Regions from separate parts of the Pseudoxanthomonas sp. 97-1-1 genome, predicted to be linked through region 2. Evidence: predicted binding sites of a transcription regulator. Region 2 holds the regulator's gene; the other holds the start of a gene.
The links. Region 2 encodes FliA, which starts transcription of late flagellar genes. Its sites were predicted from a motif close to TAAAGTTTNNCNNNCNNNGGCCGATAA; they were not measured.
Positions count from the first base shown of each region.

Region 1 (3,379 bases), on a different contig from region 2:
GCGGTATCCCGTGGAAGGGCAACTACACCGACTGGCTGGTGCAGAAGGACGAGCGCCTGAAGCAGGAAGACAACCAGGAAAAGGCCCGCCAGAAGGCCATCCAGAAGGAACTGGAGTGGTCGCGCCAGAACGCGAAGGGTGGCCGCTCCAAGGGCAAGGCGCGCCTGGCGCGCCTGGAAGAGCTGCAGTCGGTCGACTACCAGCGCCGCAACGAGACCAACGAGATCTTCATCCCGCCGGGCGAGCGCCTGGGCAACAACGTCATCGAGTTCAAGAATGTCTCGAAGAAGTTCGGCGACCGCCTGCTGATCGACAACCTGAGCTTCCTGGTGCCGGGCGGCGCGATCGTCGGCATCATCGGCCCCAACGGCGCGGGCAAGTCGACGCTGTTCAAGATGATCACCGGCCAGGAAAAGCCGGACTCGGGCACCATCACCACCGGCCCCACCGTGCAACTGGCGTACGTGGACCAGAGCCGTGAAAAGCTCGAAGGCAACCACAACGTCTTCCAGGAGATTTCCGGCGGCCTGGACATCCTCAACATCAACGGCGTCGAGATCCAGTCGCGCGCGTACATCGGCCGCTTCAACTTCAAGGGCCAGGACCAGCAGAAGATGGTGGGCTCGCTGTCCGGCGGTGAACGCGGCCGCCTGCACATGGCCAAGACGCTGCTGCAGGGCGGCAACGTGCTGCTGCTCGACGAACCGTCCAACGACCTGGACATCGAAACCCTGCGTGCGCTGGAAGACGCGCTGCTGGAGTTCCCCGGCAACACCTTCGTCATTTCGCATGACCGCTGGTTCCTGGACCGCATCGCCACCCACATCCTCGCCTTCGAAGGCGACTCGCACGTGGAGTTCTTCCAGGGCAACTACCGCGAGTACGAGGAAGACAAGAAGCGTCGCCTGGGCGAAGACGGCGCCCGTCCGCACCGCCTGCGGTTCAAGGCGCTGAAGTGACGTGGTTGCGCGCACAGATGCGTGATCGCCTCTGACCTTGCCCAACGAGAACGCCGGCCCTGTGCCGGCGTTCTGGTCTGCGATCGGTCACTGCGTTCGACCTGCAAATGTGCGGCAATCGAATGCAAGGTGGGGTACTACCCTCCGACGGAGGTCGCCATCACCACTGCCACCGCTACCCCCATTACCACCTGGATGACAACGAAGAAGAGCCCACAACCCAGAAGGCCGCGCAGCAGCGATTTCCAGCGCGCATACGGCTGAAACAGCTGCATCAACGAAAAGATGCCGTAAACCGTCGAGACCAAGACCGACCACGCCGGCAAACCCGGGACCCAGCGTTGCAGAAGCAGCGCGATCGACCAGAAGACAAAGGTCTGGACGGTCAGGAAGGCCGCTATCACCAGCCATTCCGGGTAGTTCAGCGAACCGACGCGGTGAAAGGCCAACCGGAACGCCACTGCTTCGAACGGCAACAGCAGCAACGTCGCAGCCGCGAAATAGGCGTTCATCCAATCGCCGATCGACTTGGACGTGGTCGCCAACGCGGACGGCGATGCAGTTGCTCGCGTCGCCCATGCCGGTCCCCTGTCCGTGGTGCGCGGATTCCAGGCAAGCGTCGCGCATGCGTCCAACACGCGACGCCCGGCCGCCCCATCCCGGGGAAATCGCGCACCGCGACGGTGCCGATTAAAGCACTCCGCTTGCGCGCCGATAGCGCCTCAACACGGGGAGCGACTTCACGCTGCCGCATTCCGGCGCCGTGTCGCCCCGCCCCCTTCCCCACAAGGAGTTCCATGAACGCATGCGCTGTCGCCCCCGTGCCCGACGCCGGCATCGACGACCACATCCAGTCGGTATCGGGATTGTCGGATTCCTTGCTGAAACAACTGCGGCAATCGCTGCAGAAGATCGACGAGATCAACCGCATCACCCGCATCATCTCGATGAATGCACGCATCGAGGCCGTGCGTATCGGCAGCGCCGGACGCAGCTTCGGCGTGATCGCCGAAGAGATGGACACGCTGTCGCGACGGGTCAGCGACACCGCGCAGGAAATCGACCGCATGGCGGGTCGCACCAGCACCGATCTGCGCGAGCGACTGGACCAACTGCAGACCGACGTGCGCCGGACGCGGCTGACGGACCTGGCGCTGGCCAACATCGACCTGATCGACCGCAACCTGTACGAGCGCAGTTGCGATGTGCGCTGGTGGGCTACCGATGCGGCGATCGTCGCCGCCGCACACGACCCGCAACCGGCCGCGCTCACGCATGCCAGCCAGCGGCTCGGCCAGATACTGGATTCCTACACCGTCTATTTCGACCTCGTGCTCACCGACCTGCAAGGCAATGTGCTGACCAATGGCCGGCCACGCCAGTACCCGTCCGCAGGCCACTCGGTCGCGCAGCAGGAATGGTTCCAGTCCGCCATGTCCACGCGCAATGGCGAAGAGTTCGGCTTCCAGTCCATGCATGCGAGCACGCTTGCGGGCGGTGAGCGCGTACTGGTTTACGCCTGCACGGTGCGCGAAGGCGGTCGCGTACAGGGGCGCGTGCTGGGCGTGCTCGGCATTGTGTTCCGATGGGACGCACTGGCGCAGACCATCGTGGAACGGACGCCATTGTCGGAGGTGGAATGGCGCCGTAGCCGGGTCTGCATCGTCGATGCGCAGGGCCGGTTGCTGGCCGACACGCAGTCCGGCGCGGATGCCTCGCGACTCGATTTTCCTGGGCATGCATCCCTGTTCGCCCAGCCCCGTGGCGCGATCGACGTATCCATCGAAGGCCGCCCCCATTGCGTGGCACAGGCCGCGTCACCCGGCTACGAGACCTACCGCACCGGCTGGCATTGCGTGATCGTGCAAGGCGTCGACTGACGCCAGCAGCGCGACTCAGTCCAGCCACACCTCGCCGTCACGCACCTGCACGGCGACGGCGCACAGCGAATCGCCGCGGCAGGGCCCGGCGACGCAGTCACCGCGTACGAGTTCGAACGAGGCGCCGTGGGCGGCACAGACAAGGTGGCCGTCCTTGCTCTTGAGGAATTGACCGGGCGCCCAGTCCAGCCGTCTGCCGGCGTGGGGACAGACATTGAGCCATGCGCGCACATCGCCGCCATCGCGATGCAGGATCAACGACTCGGCATCGTCGCCGATCACGGCTTCAACCTCGGCGAAACCGCCGTCGGCGATGTCATTCAGTGCGCTCAGTCGCATGTCGCTTAACGAAGTCCTCACACGGTCATCAAACGGTCATCCGATACTGCGCGTACCGGCTCCGGCCGCATTCTGTCACGACGCAACGCCATGTACGCACGCCATTTCCAGTTCAATGCCTTCCGCCACGTGTTCGCTCCGCGCAAGCCGCGCCATCCGCTGCTGCGGGTCGGCCTGGGCCTGCTGGGTGTGCTGCTGCTC
Region 1 is NZ_JBYMTJ010000003.1:472,983-476,361, reverse strand. It holds gene ettA (energy-dependent translational throttle protein EttA) at 1-959, shown strand, start outside; gene AC3DET_RS14065 (hypothetical protein) at 1,097-1,471, opposite strand; gene AC3DET_RS14060 (methyl-accepting chemotaxis protein) at 1,757-2,839, shown strand; gene AC3DET_RS14055 (Rieske (2Fe-2S) protein) at 2,855-3,178, opposite strand; gene AC3DET_RS14050 (hypothetical protein) at 3,269-3,379, shown strand, end outside.
Region 1: a site for FliA is predicted at 1,651-1,677, ahead of AC3DET_RS14060 (methyl-accepting chemotaxis protein). Genes of this name have one in related genera too.

Region 2 (3,379 bases):
GCCGCAGGAAGCGGCCGACCAGGACATCGCAGACCAGCAGCGATCCCACGAACAGCAGGACGAGGGGATGGCAGGAACGGCGGGCGGAAGCGTCGGGCATGGCAGGTCTCCGGTTCCGCTGCGCGTTCGCGGGTGCCTACAGCCCCAGTCCGGAGAGCAGGTCGTCTGCGTCGTTCTGTGAAAACGCGTTGCGGTCCAGACCAGCAACGGCCGGACCGGCCAGATCTGAAGGGTTCTTCTTCTCCGGCGGCGGCAGGCCCAGCGCGCCGAAGCCCTCGTGCACGCGACGGACGATGCCCGCGACGCGACGGATGATCTGGCCGGTGAGGTCCTGGTAGCTCTGCGCCAGGGCCATCTCCGACAGCCCCTTGCCGATGCTGTCCACCAGCGCCGCCTGCTCGGGCGACAGCGCGGTGCCCTTCAGTTGGGTGGCGTAGCCACGGCACTGTTCGGCCAGGTCCAGCGTGGCGTGGCTGGCCTGTTCGGTCATTTCCACCACATGGTCCAGGCGCGCGCAGGCGTCGTCCAGCTCGCCCGGTCCGGTGGGTGGCAGTTCGCCCAGCGTCTGCGCCAGCTCGCGCGCCAGGCGGCCCAGGCCCTGCATCATCGGCTGCGTGCGCCAGGCGGCGATGGCATCCAGTTCGCGACGCCAGCCGGCTTCGTCGCCCTGTTCCAGGGCATCCAGCGCGTGCTGCAGTTTTTCCACCAGCGCGGCGCGTGCGCCGGCGACATCGGCCACGGCGCTCATCAGGCAGCGGCTCCCAGGCGTTCGAAGATCTTGCCCAGCTTCTCTTCCAGCGTCTGCGCGGTGAACGGCTTGATGATGTAGCCGTTCACGCCGTTCTGCGCCGCCTCGATGATCTGCTCGCGCTTGGCCTCGGCGGTGACCATCAGCACCGGCAGGGTCTTGTAGCGGTCGTCGGCGCGGATGGCCTTCAGCAGCTCGATGCCGGTCATGCCGGGCATGTTCCAGTCGGTGACCACGAACTCGAAGCTGCCCTGGGACAGTGCGGTCAACGCGCTGTTGCCGTCTTCGGCCTCGGCGGTATTGGTATAGCCCAGGTCATTGAGCAGATTCTTGATGATGCGGCGCATGGTGGAAAAGTCGTCCACGATGAGGATGCGCATGTTCTTGTTGGCGGTCACATCGAACTCCAGTAAAGCGTGCCCGGTCAGGGGCGACGGCAAGGCAGGGGCTGCACGCGGCGGCCTACCGGAGCCTTATCGGCAGGCCGTGGGGATTCTTCAGTCGTTGTCTTCCAGGCCGGCGTCGGCCTTCTCGAACACCTGCAGGCGTCCGCGCAGCCGCACCATGGCCTGGCCGTGGATCTGGCAGACGCGCGACTCGCTGACGCCGAGGACGGCGCCGATCTCCTTCAGGTTGAGCTCCTGCTCGTAGTACATGGACAGCACCAGCTGCTCCCGTTCGGGCAGGTGGCCGATGGCCTTGACCAGTTGCTGGCGGAACTCGCTGCGCTCCAGGTGCTGCTGCGGCGAGGGGCCGCCGGTACGCGCGGTGTTGGGTTCGCCATGGTCGTCGATGTGCGATTCCAGGCTCAGCACCTGGCCACGCGCGGCATCTTCCATCAGGCGCAGGTACTCGGGCAGCGGCATTTCCATCGCACTCGCCACTTCGGTGGCGATGGCGGCACGGCCGGTGCGCTGTTCGATCTCGCGCACGGTGGCGGCCGCCTGGCGGGCGCGACGGTGGACCGAGCGCGGTACCCAGTCGCCGCGGCGGATCTCGTCGATCATCGACCCGCGGATGCGGATGGAGGCGTAGGTCTCGAACGAGGCGCCCTGCTCGGCATCGTAGCTGCGCGAGGCTTCCAGCAGGCCGATCATGCCGGCCTGCACCAGGTCGTCGATCTCCACGCTGGCCGGCAGGCGCGCGGCCAGGTGATGGGCGATGCGGCGGACCAGGTCGGCGTGCTGGGTGACGAAATCGTTCGCACTGCTGCGCTGTACGGCGCGGTATTGGGCGGCGGCGGTGTTCATGCGGCGACTCCCCGCTGGATCAGGCGTTCGACGAAGAACTCGACGTTGCCGCGCGCTCCCAGAGGCGGCTGCCAGCGTGCCGTCATGCGCGCGATCTCGGCGATGGCGCGGGCCGACGGGCTGCCCGGATAGGCTTTCACGACGGGCTGCTGGCGCTGCACCGCACGGCGCAGCCAGTCGTCCTGCGGCACCGCGCCGAGGTAGTGCAGGGCGACATCGCCGAGGAAACGCTCGCAGACGCGGGCGAGTTTTTCATACAGCTTCCGGCCCTCGTTGGGGTCGCGGACCATATTGGCGATGACGTGCACGCGGTCCAGGCCGCGCTCGCGCGCCAGCACCTTGATCAGCGCGTAGGCGTCGGTGATCGAGGCCGGCTCGTCGCAGACCACCACCACGGTGTCCTGCGCGGCCTGGCAGAAGGTCAGCACGCTGTCGGTGATGCCGGCGGCGGTGTCGACCACCATGAAATCCAGCGCCCGCTGCAGTTCGGAGAACACGTTGACCAGGCCCACGTGCTCGGCCGGCGCCAGTTCGGCCATGTGGCGGAAACCCGACGAGGCGGGAACCACCAGCACGCCCTCGGGGCCTTCCAGCAGTACGTCTTCCAGTCCGCAACGTCCTGCGACCAGGTCGGCGAGGGTGAACTTCGGCGACAACCCGAGCAGCACGTCCACGTTGGCCAGGCCCAGGTCGGCGTCCATCAGCAGCGTGCGCTTGCCCATTTCGGCCAGCGACACGGCCAGGTTGACCGACACGTTGGTCTTGCCCACGCCGCCCTTGCCACCGGTGATGGCGATGACGCGCACGGGATGGAATGCGCCGGCGGCCGGCGGCGTGCTGCGGGGATTGGTCTGCAGCAGGTGGTCAGGCGACATGGGTGGCCTCGGTCGAGCAGGGTTCGTCGGCTTCGCGGCGCAGCTGGTCCAGCCGCAGCACGAGGTGGGCGCTGTTGGCGCGGTGGAGATCGTGGGGAACGCGCTGGCCGTCGGTTACCCAGGTCATCGGCAGCTGGTGGTCCACGACCACCGACAGGGCGCTGCCCAGGCGGCCTGTCTCGTCCAGCTTGGTCAGCACCACGCCTTGCGGCTGCACGCTGCTGAAGCGGCGGACGACCTCGTCCAGGTCGGAGAAGTGCGAGTTGGCCGGCAGGCACAGCAGGGTCTTCACCTGGCCCGATGCGCGCAGCCAGTTGAGCTGGCCCACCAGGTTGCGGTCGCGCTGGCCCAGGCCGGCGGTATCGATCAGTACCAGCTTGTAGTCGCGCAGGCGCTCCAGCAGCAGTGCGAGGGCCTGCGCGCTGTCGGCCTCGTGCACGGCGATGCCGAGCTGGCGGCCGTAGCCGTGCAGTTGCTCGCGACCGCCGACCCGCACGGTGTCGGTG
Region 2 is NZ_JBYMTJ010000002.1:724,885-728,263, forward strand. It holds gene AC3DET_RS10595 (hypothetical protein) at 1-100, opposite strand, end outside; gene AC3DET_RS10600 (protein phosphatase CheZ) at 137-748, opposite strand; gene AC3DET_RS10605 (chemotaxis response regulator CheY) at 748-1,128, opposite strand; gene AC3DET_RS10610 (RNA polymerase sigma factor FliA) at 1,246-1,998, opposite strand; partial or broken gene AC3DET_RS10615 (MinD/ParA family protein) at 1,995-2,807, opposite strand; gene flhF (flagellar biosynthesis GTPase FlhF) at 2,863-3,379, opposite strand, start outside.